2 regions of the Streptomyces sp. NPDC050842 genome follow, and region 2 is predicted to be linked to the other one. Evidence: riboswitches for the same ligand, from Rfam matches in the RefSeq annotation. Region 2 holds a riboswitch; the other holds the start of a gene.
The links. A riboswitch is a leader RNA that binds a small molecule or an ion and turns the genes downstream of it on or off. The one in region 2 is predicted to bind glycine.
Positions count from the first base shown of each region.

Region 1: it holds a riboswitch for glycine, as region 2 does, so the genes downstream of both, gcvP (aminomethyl-transferring glycine dehydrogenase) here and gcvT (glycine cleavage system aminomethyltransferase GcvT) in region 2, are expected to answer to the same signal.

Region 1 covers NZ_JBITGA010000001.1:6,704-14,376, forward strand. Annotated here, with positions in the region: gene ACIBG6_RS00035 (FHA domain-containing protein) at 1-343, shown strand, start outside; gene ACIBG6_RS00040 (MerR family transcriptional regulator) at 373-1,116, shown strand; gene ACIBG6_RS00045 (bifunctional nuclease family protein) at 1,170-1,643, shown strand; gene ACIBG6_RS00050 (MerR family transcriptional regulator) at 1,855-2,472, shown strand; gene ACIBG6_RS00055 (DNA polymerase IV) at 2,569-3,975, shown strand; gene ACIBG6_RS00060 (PRC-barrel domain-containing protein) at 4,137-4,511, opposite strand; glycine riboswitch at 4,625-4,724, shown strand; gene gcvP (aminomethyl-transferring glycine dehydrogenase) at 4,901-7,673, shown strand, end outside.
Region 2 covers NZ_JBITGA010000004.1:282,762-290,434, forward strand. Annotated here, with positions in the region: gene ACIBG6_RS14370 (enhanced serine sensitivity protein SseB C-terminal domain-containing protein) at 1-83, opposite strand, end outside; gene ACIBG6_RS14375 (enhanced serine sensitivity protein SseB) at 173-913, opposite strand; gene ACIBG6_RS14380 (AAA family ATPase) at 1,054-1,728, opposite strand; glycine riboswitch at 1,880-1,978, shown strand; gene gcvT (glycine cleavage system aminomethyltransferase GcvT) at 2,152-3,291, shown strand; gene gcvH (glycine cleavage system protein GcvH) at 3,390-3,767, shown strand; gene glyA (serine hydroxymethyltransferase) at 3,799-5,067, shown strand; gene ACIBG6_RS14400 (L-serine ammonia-lyase) at 5,226-6,596, shown strand; gene ACIBG6_RS14405 (DUF7010 family protein) at 6,674-7,243, shown strand; partial or broken gene ACIBG6_RS14410 (CopD family protein) at 7,259-7,612, opposite strand.

The sequences.
Region 1 (7,673 bases), on a different contig from region 2:
TCCCGAGGCGCTCGCGGCCGTGGAGGCCCTGCCTCTGGGGTCCGCGCTCCTCGTGGTGCGCCGGGGGCCGAACTCCGGCAGCCGGTTCCTGCTCGACGGAGAGCTGACGACGGCCGGCCGTCACCCGCAGAGCGACATCTTCCTGGACGACTTCACCGTCTCCCGGCGCCATGTCGAGTTCCGGCGGGCACAGGACGGCAGCTTCACCGTCGCCGACGTCGGCAGCCTCAACGGCACGTACGTCAACCGTGAGCCGATCGAATCGGTCGTGCTGTCCAACGGCGACGAGGTGCAGATCGGCAAGTACCGGCTGGTCTTCTATTCGAGCCAGCGAGGCGTGTGACGCCTCGGAGAAGCCTTCAGGGAAGGTCCATGCTGCGAACACCGACGGGCGGTGCCGGAAACGGCACCGCCACCGCGGGCGACCGGCTGGTGAGCATCGGCACGGTGCTGAACCAGCTGCGCGACGAATTTCCCGAAGTGACGATCTCCAAGATCCGGTTCCTGGAGGCCGAGGGGCTCGTGGAGCCCCGGCGGACGGCGTCCGGGTACCGGAAGTTCAGCCCGCAGGACGTGGAGCGGCTCGCTCAGATCCTGCGGATGCAGCGGGACCACTATCTTCCGCTGAAGGTCATCCGTGAGCATCTCGACGCTCTCGCCCGGGGCGAGCAGGTCAGCCTCCCGGCGCCCGGGCGCCGGGGAGAGCTGCTGGACGGACCCTGGGAACAGGACGGGGAACCGCCCACCGCCACGCGGATCGGCCGGGCCGAGCTGATCGCCGCCGCAGAGGTGACCGAGGCCGAGCTCGCCGCGTGGGAGTCGTTCGGTCTCATCGCCGAGGTGCGGGGCGGCGGCTACGACGCGGAGGCCGTCACCATCGCCAGACTTGTCGCGGATCTGGGGAGATTCGGTCTCGAACCCCGGCACCTGCGGGGCATGAAGGCGGCCGCCGACCGCGAGGCCGGACTCCTCGAACAGATGGTCGCGCCGCTGCGCCGGCACCGTAATCCGCAGACCAGAGCACATGCGGAGGCCACCGCGAAGGAGCTCGCCGAGCTCTCCGTGAGGCTGCACGCGGCCTTCGTACAGACGGCTCTGGGCATCCGGCTCCAGTGATCTTGGACGGGCCCGACTATCCAAACCGGTCGGGCACGTCCTAGGGTTGCTGTGTGAACGAGCTCGACGTTGTGGGTGTCCGGGTGGAAATGCCCTCCAACCAGCCGATCGTGCTCCTGCGGGAAGTGGGAGGCGATCGGTACCTCCCCATCTGGATCGGACCGGGTGAGGCGACCGCGATCGCCTTCGCCCAGCAGGGGATGGCCCCTCCGCGGCCGCTGACGCACGACCTCTTCAAGGACGTGCTGGAGGCCGTGGGGCAGGAGCTCACCGAGGTCCGCATCACGGATCTGCGTGACGGGGTCTTCTACGCCGAGCTGGTCTTCGCCAGCGGCGTCGAGGTGAGCGCCCGGCCGTCCGACGCGATAGCACTGGCCCTGCGGACCGGAACGCCGATCTACGGCAGTGACGGTGTGCTGGACGACGCCGGTATCGCGATTCCGGACGAGCAGGAGGACGAGGTGGAGAAGTTCCGCGAGTTTCTCGACCAGATCTCACCGGAGGACTTCGGGACCAACAGTCAGTGAGACGTGCGGCCGGAGGCCGCTTGCGAGGCCGGTCGTGCGGGCCGTTCGCGGGGTGCCGTCAGAGCATTCGAGTAGCCTTTCCCCGGGGAGAGACACGGCAAACCACTCTCAGGGTGATTATCACTCGGCGTGCCGAGTGTGGCGATCGTTGACGCACCCCGAGTGACTGCCTACCTTCGTGTGGGCAGGTCAAGGACGGAGGGTCGGCGTGATGAGCAGCGCGGACGGTACGGCAGGGAGCTCGCTCGGACGCGTGTCCGGGGAGTCCGGTCCGTATCCGCTTCACGGCAGTGTGGGCGACTTCGGGGCGGACGAGAGTACGGGCCCGGCGGGTGACGTGGTCGGCTACCGCGGCCCCACGGCCTGCGCGGCCGCCGGCATCACCTATCGGCAGCTGGACTACTGGGCGCGCACCGGACTCGTGGAGCCGAGCGTGCGGCCCGCGTACGGGTCGGGGACCCAGCGGCTCTACAGCTTCCGCGACGTCGTCGTCCTGAAGATCGTCAAGCGCTTCCTCGACACCGGGGTGGCCCTGCAGAACATCCGGGCGGCGGTGCAGCACCTGCGCGCCCGGGGCTTCCGCGATCTGGAGCGGATGACGCTCATGAGCGACGGGGCCACGGTCTACGAGTGCTCCTCTCCCGACGAGGTCGTCGACCTGCTCCAGGGCGGTCAGGGCGTCTTCGGGATCGCCGTCGGGGTCGTCTGGCGGGACGTGGAGGCCGCACTCTCGCAGCTGCACGGGGAGCGGGTCGACACGGGCGAGACGCTCGTCGGGCACAACCCGGGTGACGAGCTCGCCCGGCGGCGGCGCGACAAGGCGGTCTGAGCCCTCTGCCAGGGGGCGTCTCTGCGGCGCTTTCGGGGGTGGTGGTGCCGGGTGGTTGCCGCCCCGTTGTCAGTGGCATGGGGCAGCATCGGAAGTGTGAGAGCCGCGCCGACGATCCTGCATCTCGACATGGATGCGTTCTTCGCCGCCGCCGAGCAGGCGGCGAAGCCCAGCCTGCGCGGAAAACCCGTGGTCGTCGGGGGTCTCGGGCCGCGCGGAGTGGTCGCCACCGCCTCGTACGAGGCACGCCGTTTCGGGGTGCACTCGGCCATGCCGATGGGCCAGGCGCGGCGGCTCGCGCCGAACGCCGCGTATCTCGTCCCGCGCTTCGCCTTCTACCGGTCGATCAGTGAGCAGGTCATGGAGCTCCTCGGGCGCCTCTCGCCGCTCGTGGAGCCGCTCAGCCTCGACGAGGCCTTCGTGGACCTGGAGGCCGGGGGCCTCGCCGACGACAGCGCCGGCGCGCGGGTCGTCGGCGAGCGGCTGCGGGCCGACATCCTGGCGACGACGGGGCTGACGGGGTCGGTGGGGCTCGCGGGGTCGAAGATGATCGCGAAGATCGCCTCGGAGGAGGCCAAGCCGGACGGGCTCGTCCTCATCGAGCCGGGGACCGAGAGGGAGCTGCTCGGGCCCCGGTCCGTGCGGATCCTGCCCGGCGTCGGGCCCGCGACCGGGGAGCATCTGCGGCGCGCCGGGATGACCACGGTCTCCGACCTGGCCGAGGCGGGCGAGGACGAGCTCGTACGGCTGCTGGGGCGGGCGCACGGGGCCTCGCTGTACCGGATGGCCCAGGGGTACGACGATCGGGCCGTGGTGGCCGAGCGGGACGCCAAATCGGTGTCGGTCGAGGACACCTTCGACGTCGACCTGCACGACCGCGTGCGGATCAGGACCGAGGTGGAGCGGCTCGCCGAGCGGTGCGTGGGGCGGCTGCGGGCCTCGGGGCACTCGGGGCGGACCATCGTCCTCAAGGTGCGGCGGTACGACTTCTCGACGCTGACCCGGTCCGAGACGCTGCGGGGGCCGACGGACGACCCCGTGGTCGTCCGGGAGGCCGCAGGGCGGCTCCTGGAGGCGGTCGACACGACCGGGGGCGTGCGGCTGCTCGGGGTGGGCGTGAGCGGCCTCGCGGACTACACGCAGGAGGATCTCTTCGCTCAGGCCGAGGAGGAGCGGGCGGCGGTCGCGGTGGCGGCGGCGGAGTCGGAGGCGGTGGGGTCGGCGGGGGCCGGTTCCGGTGCCGACGCAGGCGGTGCGGCTCATGAGGCTGGGTCTGCCGGGGCTGTCGCCGTCGAGCGGCGGTGGGCGCCCGGGCACGACGTACGGCACGCCGTGCACGGGGCAGGGTGGGTGCAGGGGAGCGGGGTCGGGCGGGTCACGGTGCGGTTCGAGGAGCCGTGGTCGGCGCCGGGGCGGGTGCGGACGTTCTCGGTGGACGATCCGGACCTGGAGCCCTCCGAGCCGTTGCCCTTGGTGCGGGGGGAGTGTCGGGCGGGGGCGTGACGGCTCGGTGGTCGGGGGCGGGGTGTAGGGGGGCGCCCGGCCTTTCGGCCGGGCTTTGGGCTCCCGCCTTCGCCGCCCGTGCGGTGCGGTGCGGTGGGGGGAGGTGCGGGTGCGGCTGTGGGGCGCCTACCCGAGTGGGGTCTTCTGCGGGCGTGCCTCGGTCAGGGGCCCTCTTGGCCTGCCAGGCGGCCGAAGTCCGTGTCCTGGGGGTTCTGGGGTGAGGGCGGGAGCGTGAGGCTGTAGTGGCGGTAGAGCTGGAGCTCCTGTTCCGGGGAGAGGTGGCGGCCTACGCCGAAGTCCGGGGCGTCCTTGATGAGTGCGCGTTCGAACGGGATGTGGAGGCCGTCTTCCAGGAGGTCGCTCGGCTCCAGGGGGACGAAGGCGTCCCGGCTGAACAGGCCGGTGCGGACCGCGGCCCATTCCGGGATGCCGGTCGCGTCGTCCAGGTACACCTCGTCCACGGTTCCGATCTTGTGTCCGCTCCGGTCGAACGCCTTGCGGCCGATCAGGCTGCGCGGATCGATGTCGGTCTGCACGGTCCCTCCAACTGGTCGCAACTGCTCTACACCCCTACGAAAGTGCACATCTGGGATATCGGCCACTTGAGCGATGGGAGCCGCAACCTCGCTGGTAGGCTGGCTGTGGCTGTCGACCCTGTGCGGGAGAGTCCCCCGGAGAAACCTTCCGGAGGGCGCCGAAGGAGCAAATCCTCCCCGGAATCTCTCAGGCCCCTGTACCGCGCGGACGAGGTCACTCTGGAAAGCAGAGCGGTGTCCACGGCATGCGCTCTCACCGACGGTGAAAGCCGGCGTGCCGCGAGGCGTGCCGGTGAAACTCTCAGGTTGAGATGACAGAGGGGGAGGCCGTCCGGGTACCCGCGCCGTGGTGCCCCTCGCAGGTCGTGACGACCAGGAGGCCTCCGTACATGACCGCCAACCGCATTCCGCTCTCCGAGCTCGAACAGGGCATCCCGTTCGAGCAGCGGCACATCGGGCCCGACGCCGAGGCGCGCGCCAAGATGCTCGCTCAGGTCGGTTACGGCTCGCTCGACGAGCTCACCGCCGCCGCGGTGCCGGACGTGATCAAGAACGCCGAGGCGCTGGGCCTGCCGGCCGCGCGCACGGAGGCCCAGGTGCTGGCCGAGCTGCGCACGCTCGCCGACGGCAACCAGGTCCTCGCCCCGATGATCGGCCTCGGGTACTACGGGACCTTCACGCCTCCGGTCATTCTCCGGAACGTCATGGAGAACCCGGCCTGGTACACGGCGTACACGCCGTACCAGCCCGAGATCTCGCAGGGGCGCCTGGAGGCGCTGCTCAACTTCCAGACCATGGTCGCCGACCTGACCGGTCTGCCCACCTCGGGCGCCTCCCTCCTCGACGAGGGCACCGCCGCCGCCGAGGCCATGGCCCTCTCCCGGCGCGTCGGCAAGGTCAAGAACGGTGTCTTCCTCATCGACGCCGACGCCCTGCCGCAGACGATCGCCGTCATCGAGACCCGCGCCGAGCCGACCGGTGTCGAGGTCGTCGTCGCGGATCTCAGCGACGGGATTCCCGCCGAGATCGCCGCGCGTGGTGTCTTCGGTGTGCTGATCCAGTACCCGGGTGCCTCCGGTGCCGTCCGCGACATCAAGCCGCTGATCGACGCCGCCCACGAGCTCGGTGCCGTCGTCACCGTCGCCGCCGACCTGCTCGCGCTGACCCTGCTCACCTCGCCCGGCGAGCTGGGCGCGGACATCGCCGTCGGCACGACGCAGCGCTTCGGCGTGCCCATGGGCTTCGGCGGTCCCCACGCCGGCTTCATGGCCGTGCAGGACAAGCACGCCCGCTCCCTGCCCGGTCGTCTGGTGGGTGTGTCCGTCGACGCCGACGGCAACCGCGCGTACCGCCTCGCCCTGCAGACCCGCGAGCAGCACATCCGCCGTGAGAAGGCCACCAGCAACATCTGTACGGCTCAGGTGCTGCTCGCCGTCATGGCCGGCATGTACGCCGTCTACCACGGGCCGGACGGACTGAAGGGGATCGCGCAGCGGACCCACCGGTACGCCACGATCCTCGCCGCGGGTCTCACCGCCGGTGGCGTCGAGGTCGTGCACGGTTCGTACTTCGACACCCTGACCGTCCGGGTGCCCGGCAAGGCCGACGAGGTCGTCGCCGCCGCCCGCGACGCCGGAGTGAACCTCTACCGCGTCGACGCCGATGTCGTCTCGATCTCCTGTGACGAGACCACCGGACGCGAGCAGCTCACCGCCGTCTGGGGCGCCTTCGGTGTCGACGGCGACGTCGAGGCCCTGGACGCCGCCGCCGAGGACACGCTGCCCGCCGGGCTGCTGCGCTCCGACGCGTACCTGACCCACCCGGTCTTCCACGCGCACCGCTCCGAGACGTCGATGCTGCGCTACCTGCGCAAGCTCGCCGACCGCGACTACGCGCTCGACCGCGGCATGATCCCGCTCGGCTCCTGCACGATGAAGCTGAACGCGACGACCGAGATGGAGCCGGTGACCTGGCCCGAGTTCGGCCAGATCCACCCCTTCGCCCCGATCGACCAGGCACAGGGCTACGTCACGCTCATCACCGAGCTGGAAGAGCGCCTCGCCGAGGTCACCGGATACGACAAGGTGTCGATCCAGCCCAACGCCGGTTCGCAGGGCGAGCTCGCCGGTCTGCTGGCCGTCCGCGCCTACCACCGCGCCAACGGCGACCTCCAGCGCACCGTCTGCCTCATCCCGTCCTCCGCGCACGGCACCAACGCCGCCTCCGCGGTGATGGCCGGCATGAAGGTCGTCGTCGTCAAGACCGCCGACGACGGCGAGGTCGACATCGCGGACCTGCGCGCCAAGATCGAGCAGTACCGCGACGAGCTGTCCGTGCTGATGATCACCTACCCGTCCACGCACGGCGTCTTCGAGGAGCACGTCGCCGACATCTGCGCCGAGGTCCACGACGCCGGCGGTCAGGTGTACGTCGACGGTGCCAACCTCAACGCGCTCGTCGGGCTCGCCAAGCCGGGCAAGTTCGGTGGCGACGTCTCGCACCTCAATCTGCACAAGACCTTCTGCATTCCGCACGGCGGCGGCGGCCCCGGTGTCGGTCCGGTCGGTGTGCGGGCGCACCTCGCCCCGTACCTGCCGAACCACCCGCTCCAGCCCACCGCGGGCCCGGAGACCGGCGTCGGTCCGATCTCGGCGGCCCCGTGGGGCTCCGCCGGCATCCTGCCGATCTCCTGGTCGTACGTGCGTCTGATGGGCGGCGAGGGCCTCAAGCGCGCCACGCAGGTCGCCGTGCTCGCGGCGAACTACATCGCCAAGCGCCTGGAGCCGCACTTCCCGGTGCTCTACACCGGTCCGGCCGGTCTGGTCGCCCACGAGTGCATCGTGGACCTGCGTCCGCTCTCGAAGGAGACGGGCGTCACGGTCGACGACATCGCCAAGCGTCTGATCGACTACGGCTTCCACGCGCCGACGATGTCCTTCCCGGTGGCCGGCACGCTGATGATCGAGCCCACCGAGTCCGAGGACATCACCGAGCTCGACCGCTTCTGCGACACGATGATCGCGATCCGCGCGGAGATCGAGAAGGTCGCCTCGGGCGCGTGGCCCGCCGACGACAACCCGCTGCACAACGCCCCGCACACCGCGGCCGCGCTGGGCGGCGAGTGGAACCACCCGTACACCCGTGACGAGGCGGTCTTCCCGG
Region 2 (7,673 bases):
TCGTACGCGTCGTAGCGTCCGGGTGCCACCTGGCGCAGCATGTGCTCGACCTGACCGGTCGCAGCGGTGCCTGACGCGCTCACCCTGGGTCCCGCCCCTCTTCCGTTCACCACGTCCGCCCGGACGTCGTCTGTCCGGCTACCGATTCAGTTCAGCTTAAACAGGGTGCCGCTCACCCGGCGGCGCGCTGGTAGAAGGGGCGTACCCGCTCCAGCATCCAGTCGCCGACCGGGTCCTGCGCCATGTCGAGCAGGATGAGGTTGACCGGCCAGGCGACCTCGACGCGGCCGAGGGCGCGGCCGAGGGCGTCCAGGGGGGCGTTGCGGTCGACGCCGTCCCAGGCGGCGAGCTGGACGCCGATGAAGAGGGCGGGTTCGGTGCCCTCGACGCTCGCGAGGGCGCGGCGGGCGGTGGCGACGACGCCCGTGGCCTCGAACTCGGCGGAGGCGGCGGCGAGGAAGTCGACGGGGTCGTCCTGCCAGTCGGGCTCGAAGAGCCGGACGCGGCCGCCGGTGGCCGGGCCGTCGAGCGGGGTGCGGCCGGTCCGGCAGAGCTCCGCGACGGCGGGCGGGGGCAGCGGGACGCCGACGGTGCCGCCGGGGTTCACGGCGATGCCCAGCTGCGGGGGCAGGCCGCGGGCGAAGTCGCGGGCGGGGGCGACGGTGTAGGACATGTGCGTGCCGACACAGGCGACGAACTGCTGCTCGGAGCTGAAGACGGGGACGAAGGCCGCGCCGTCGATCTCCATCGTGGCGAGATCCAGATCGGGGCTGTCGGGGCCGCCGCCGTTGGGCAGCGGGATCCAGACCGGGCTGCGGCCCAGCACCTCGACCAGTCGGCCCCCTGCGCCGGGGTTGCCGAGCGAGGCGACCAGCACCTCTTCGAGCTCATTGCCCGGCCACGTCACGTCCACGGTCCCTCTTCCCCTGTTCTCGCGCGGGCGCACCCTCCCGCGCCGCCCCGCAGCACCCTAACGCCGCCCTGGCGCCGCCGTGGCCAAAAGCAGGGGGTACGAGCAAGAGGGACGGCCCTCGGGCCGCGTCGGGGGCACCCTCAGGCCGCGTCGCGGAAGCCGATCCTCCGCAGGGTGTCCGCGGCGTCCCGGTCGAGGAGCGTCGCGGACGCGCAGCCGTGCGGCAGGGCGCCGGACTCGGCGGCCCTCAGGAGTCGGCCGACGGCCCGCCGGTGCCGGGCGAAGGCGTACGCGGAGACACCGCGGCCCCGGGCGCGCTGGCCGTCGCGCGCGATGTCCGGGCCGACGTCGAGCAGCACCAGGTGCAGGGCGCCGCCGCGGCGCCGCGCCTCACGGGCGAGCCAGCCGCGCACCCAGGACTGGGTGCCGCAGTCGTGCACGACGACGCTCGCGCCGGAGCGCAGGGCGCGGCGCAGTCCGGCGTAGTGCGCGAGCCGGACCAGGGGGCGGTAGACCGCGTACGGCAGGAGGCGCGGCATGCGGGCCTCCCAGCGCTCGCGGACGTCCTGGGAGTCGATGCCCCGGCCGTCGGCGGCGCGCCTCATGAGGGTGGACTTGCCGCTGCCGGGCAGCCCGGAGACGACGACGAGGTCGCCGGCGGCGAAGGTGAGGGCGCGGGGGCCCCGGCCGCCGCGCTCGCGCAGGTCCCGCAGGATCCGGCCTCGGCGGCCGGTTCTGGCCCTGGTCCGGGCCCGGGCACGCTGGGACGGTATGCCGGTACTGGTCCCGTATGCGCCGGTGTGCTGGATCCTCATCGTTGCTCCCCCTGCCGGGCCTCAGGAGACCCTTGCCCACAAAGTGTAAAGAAGCGGTAATGAGATACAAGTGATGTGCCACGCGGAGCACGCGTGCAATGATGTGCGCGCCAGGCGCGCTCAGTCGCCATACAACCTCATACCGGCCGCTCGAATCCGCGCGGGAGAGTTCCGGAACGCCTCGGCGTCCGGACGCCGAAGGAGCAAGACCCTCCCTTGAATCTCTCAGGCCCCGTACCGCGTGGATGAGGCAGATCTGAAAAGCGGGACACCTCGCCGTGTCCCCACCCAAGGTGCAAGCCGACCTCTCGTGTGACGAGATGCTCTCGGTGAACCTCTCAGGTTCCATGACAGATGGGGAGGACGTCCTCGCCCGTCATGTGTTTCGTCACCGAACCGCCCTTGGGATCCGGGAGCCACCCCATGAGCACTGCCCCCCGTCTGACCGCCCTCGATGCGCTGCATCGTTCGCTGGGCGCGACCATGACCGACTTCGCGGGCTGGGACATGCCGCTGCGCTACGCCAGCGAGCGGGACGAGCACATCGCCGTCCGGACCAAGGCGGGCCTCTTCGACCTCTCCCACATGGGCGAGATCACCGTCACCGGGCCGCAGGCCGTCGAGCTCCTCGACCACGCCCTCGTCGGCAACATCTCCACGGTGGGCGTGGGCCGCGCCCGCTACACGATGATCTGCCAGGAGGACGGCGGCATCCTCGACGACCTGATCGTCTACCGCCTCGGCGAGACCGAGGCCGGTTCTCCTCACTACATGGTCGTCGCGAACGCCTCGAACGCGCAGATCGTCCTGGACGCGCTGACCGAGCGCGCCGCCGGGTTCGACGCCGACGTCCGCGACGACCGTGACGCGTACGCCCTGATCGCGGTCCAGGGCCCGGAGTCCCCCGGCATCCTGAAGTCGATCACCGACGCCGACCTGGACGGGCTGAAGTACTACGCCGGTCTGCCCGGCACGGTCGCGGGCGTCCCCGCGCTGATCGCCCGTACCGGCTACACCGGCGAGGACGGCTTCGAGCTGTTCCTGAAGCCCGAGCACGCCGAGGGCGTGTGGAAGGCGCTGACCGAGGCGGGTACCCCGGTCGGCCTCATCCCCTGCGGCCTGTCCTGCCGCGACACGCTCCGCCTGGAGGCGGGCATGCCGCTGTACGGCCACGAGCTGACGACCGCCCTCACCCCCTTCGACGCCGGTCTCGGCCGGGTCGTCAAGTTCGAGAAGACGACCAACGACGGCCGCTTCGTCGGCCGTGAGGCGCTCGAGAAGGCCGCCGAGCGCGCCGAGACCGCCCCGCCGCGCAAGCTCGTCGGCCTGATCGCCGAGGGCCGCCGGGTCCCGCGCGCCGGGTTCTCCGTCGTCAAGGACGGCGTGGTGATCGGCGAGGTGACCTCGGGCGCCCCGTCCCCGACGCTCGGGAAGCCGATCGCGATCGCCTACGTGGACGCGGCGCACGCCGCGCCCGGCACCGAGGGTGTAGGTGTGGACATCCGCGGCACCCACGAGCCGTACGAGGTCGTGGCGCTGCCGTTCTACAAGCGCCAGAAGTAGCGCGGCACGCGTCCTGAGTGACGCAGTCGTCTCACCCCGGGTCTCATCCCGCGAGACCCACGTTCATCAGTACTCCCCCGATCCAGGAGAATCAGGTCATGAGCAACCCCCAGCAGCTGCGCTACACCAAGGAGCACGAGTGGCTGTCGGCCGCCGAGGACGGCGTCGCGACGGTCGGCATCACGGAGTTCGCGGCCAACGCGCTCGGTGACGTCGTCTTCGCCCAGCTCCCCGAGGTCGGCTCGACCGTCGCCGCGGGCGAGACGTGTGGCGAGCTGGAGTCGACGAAGTCCGTGAGCGACCTGTACTCCCCCGTCTCGGGTGAGGTCGTCGCCGCCAACCAGGACGTGGTGGACGACCCGTCGCTGGTGAACACGGCTCCGTTCGAGGGTGGCTGGCTGTTCAAGGTACGTGTCGCGGGCGAGCCGGACGAGCTGCTCTCCGCCGACGAGTACACCGCGTTCTCCGCCGGCTGAGACCGGGCCCGAGACCCCTAGGGATCGATTCATGTCGCTTCTGAACACTCCCCTCCACGAGCTGGACCCCGACGTCGCCGCCGCCGTCGACGCCGAGCTCCTTCGTCAGCAGTCCACCCTCGAGATGATCGCCTCGGAGAACTTCGCTCCGGTCGCGGTCATGGAGGCCCAGGGCTCCGTCCTCACCAACAAGTACGCCGAGGGCTACCCGGGCCGCCGCTACTACGGCGGCTGCGAGCACGTCGACGTGGCCGAGCAGATCGCGATCGACCGGGTCAAGGACCTGTTCGGCGCCGAGTACGCCAACGTCCAGCCGCACTCCGGCGCCTCCGCGAACCAGGCCGCCCTCTTCGCGATCGCCCAGCCCGGCGACACGATCCTGGGTCTGGACCTGGCGCACGGCGGCCACCTCACCCACGGCATGCGCCTGAACTTCTCCGGCAAGCAGTTCAACGTGGTCGCGTACCACGTGGACGAGGCCGGTCTGGTCGACATGGCCGAGGTCGAGCGCCTCGCCAAGGAGCACCGCCCGAAGGTCATCATCGCGGGCTGGTCCGCCTACCCGCGTCAGCTGGACTTCGCGGAGTTCCGCCGGATCGCCGACGAGGTCGAGGCGTTCCTGTGGGTGGACATGGCCCACTTCGCGGGCCTGGTCGCGGCCGGTCTGCACCCGAACCCGGTCCCGTACGCGGACGTGGTGACCTCCACCACGCACAAGACGCTCGGCGGCCCCCGCGGCGGCATCATCCTCGCGAAGAAGGCGTTCGCGAAGAAGCTGAACTCCTCGGTCTTCCCCGGTTTCCAGGGCGGCCCGCTGGAGCACGTGATCGCGGCCAAGGCCGTCTCCTTCAAGGTCGCGGCCTCGGAGGACTTCAAGGAGCGCCAGCAGCGCACCCTGGACGGCGCCCGCATCCTCGCCGAGCGCCTGGTCCAGGACGACGTCACCGCGCACGGTGTCTCGGTCCTGTCCGGCGGTACGGACGTGCACCTGGTCCTCGTCGACCTGCGGAACTCCGAGCTCGACGGCCAGCAGGCCGAGGACCGTCTCCACGAGGTCGGCATCACGGTCAACCGGAACGCCGTTCCGAACGACCCGCGGCCGCCGATGGTCACCTCGGGTCTGCGCATCGGCACGCCGGCGCTCGCGACCCGCGGCTTCGGGACCGAGGACTTCACCGAGGTCGCCGACATCATCGCGGAGACCCTGAAGCCGGGCTTCGACGGCGAGAAGGCCGAGGCCCTCAAGGCCCGGGTGACCGCGCTGGCCGACAAGCACCCGCTGTACCCCGGCCTGAAGTAATTTCGTACCCTTTTGTTCGTACGAAGGTTTGGGGCATCGCGCACACTGAAGGGTGAGCGCGGTGCCCCACCCCGTGTCGTGCCCCGTTTCGATCTTCCTGCTCCGTTCTGCACCACCCCGGCAGACAACGGCGTCTAGCCCCCACAAGGAGTCCCTCCGTGGCCATCTCGGTCTTCGACCTGTTCTCGATCGGCATCGGCCCGTCGAGCTCCCACACGGTGGGCCCGATGCGCGCGGCCCGGATGTTCGCCCGCCGGCTCAAGAACGAGGGCCTGCTCGCCCACACGGCGGCCATACGGGCGGAGCTGTACGGCTCGCTGGGCGCGACCGGCCACGGCCACGGCACCCCCAAGGCGGTGCTCCTCGGCCTGGAGGGCAGCTCGCCCCGCACGGTGAACGTCGAGACCGCGGACGACGAGGTCGAGCGGATCAAGTCGAGCGGCCGGATCAACCTCCTCGGCGCGCACGAGATCCCCTTCGACTTCGACGCCGACCTGATCCTGCACCGCCGCAAGGCGCTCCCGTACCACGCCAACGGGATGACGATCTTCGCGTACGACGCCGAGGGCGCGCTCGTCCTGGAGAAGACGTACTACTCGGTCGGCGGCGGCTTCGTCGTCGACGAGGACGCCGTCGCGGGCGAGAACCCGATCGTCCCGGACGACACCGTCCTGAAGTACCCCTTCCGCACCGGTGACGAGCTGCTGCGGCTCGCCAAGGAGACCGGCCTCTCCATCTCCTCGATGATGCTGGAGAACGAGAAGGCCTGGCGCACCGAGGAGGAGATCCGCGCGGGTCTCCTGGAGATCTGGCGGGTCATGCAGGCGTGCGTCTCGCGCGGCATGTCCCGCGAGGGCATCCTGCCCGGCGGCCTGAAGGTGCGCCGCCGCGCCGCGAACACGGCCCGCAAGCTGCGCTCCGAGGGCGACCCGGCGGCGCTCGCGATGGAGTGGATCACCCTCTACGCGATGGCCGTGAACGAGGAGAACGCGGCGGGCGGCCGGGTGGTCACCGCCCCGACGAACGGCGCGGCCGGCATCATCCCCGCGGTCCTGCACTACTACATGAACTTCGTGCCCGGCGCGGATGAGGACGGCATCGTCCGCTTCATGCTGGCGGCCGGCGCGGTCGGCATGCTCTTCAAGGAGAACGCCTCCATCTCCGGCGCCGAGGTCGGCTGCCAGGGCGAGGTCGGCTCGGCCTGCTCGATGGCGGCCGGCGCGCTCGCCGAGGTCCTCGGCGGCACCCCCGAGCAGGTGGAGAACGCGGCCGAGATCGGCATGGAGCACAACCTGGGCCTGACCTGCGACCCGGTCGGCGGCCTCGTGCAGATCCCGTGCATCGAGCGGAACGGCATGGCGGCGGTCAAGGCGGTCACGGCCGCGAAGATGGCCATGCGCGGCGACGGCAGCCACCTGGTCTCCCTCGACAAGGTCATCAAGACCATGAAGGAGACGGGCGCGGACATGAGCGTCAAGTACAAGGAGACCGCGCGCGGCGGTCTCGCGGTGAACATCATCGAGTGCTGAACCGTTTCCCCACACGGCCTGGCGCCGGTGCTCCGGAAGGGGCACCTCCGCCGGGCCGTCGCTGTAGTGTCCGCGTCATGACGACGCAGACGGAGACCGCCGACGCGGAGTGTCTTGCCCTCACCCGCAGTCTGAGGCGCCGCGGCGCGATCGTCCTCGCCGTGTTCGGCCTCGTCTGGGCCTTCGCGGGAGGTTCCGGGATCGCGGCGGCTCCGGTGTCGGTCGCCGTCGGCGTGATCGCTGCCGTCGTGACCGCCGGCGCGGTCGTGATCGCCTTCCGGGGCACCAGGGGCCCGGTGAACCGCCCGGTCCGGCTGCCGGAGAAGTGGAACCGCGGGATCGGCCTGGTCAACGCCGCCGAGCTCGTGGCGATCTTCGCGGTGATCGCCGCGTCGAACGCCTCGGGCCACCCGGAGTTCATCCCGGTCGGAATCGGCCTCGTCGTCGGACTGCACTTCTTCCCCCTGGCGCGCCTCTTCGACCAGCGGCAGTACACGGGGACGGCGGTCGCCCTGACGGCGGTCGCCCTGGTGGGTCTCGCCGTCCTCGCGGCCGGCGCCTCGGCGGAGACGATCCGCGCGGTGGTGGGCCTGGGCGCGGCGGTCGTGCTGTGGGCCTCGTCCTTCCACGTGGCCCTGAAGGGCTGAGCGGCTTTCTCGGGCTCAGGGCGCGATCCAGTGCGGGTCGGGCACGACCGTGAGGAGTGCCGAGACGACGACGATCACCCCCAGCGCGGCCACTTCGATCCGCGCCGGGGCCTCGGCGTCGCCGCCGGAGAGCATCCGGCTCCTGGCCGCCAGGGCCAGCAGGCTCACCCCGCCGAACAGGCACAGCTTGACCAGCAGGATCCGGCCGTAGGCCGTGGTCAGGACGGCGTCCGGCGGCAGCCTGCGCAGGGTGGAGGCCGTGCCGGTGACGACGAGGGCCGCGTAGACGCAGGCGGCCATCCGGGCGTAGCGGACGAGGACCTCGCGGCCGCCGCGCCGCAGCCGCATGGTGCGCAGCACGTACAGGACCGCCGCCGGACGGCTCGGGGTGCCGAAGGGTCCGGGAAGCGTCACCGGACGATCGTCACCG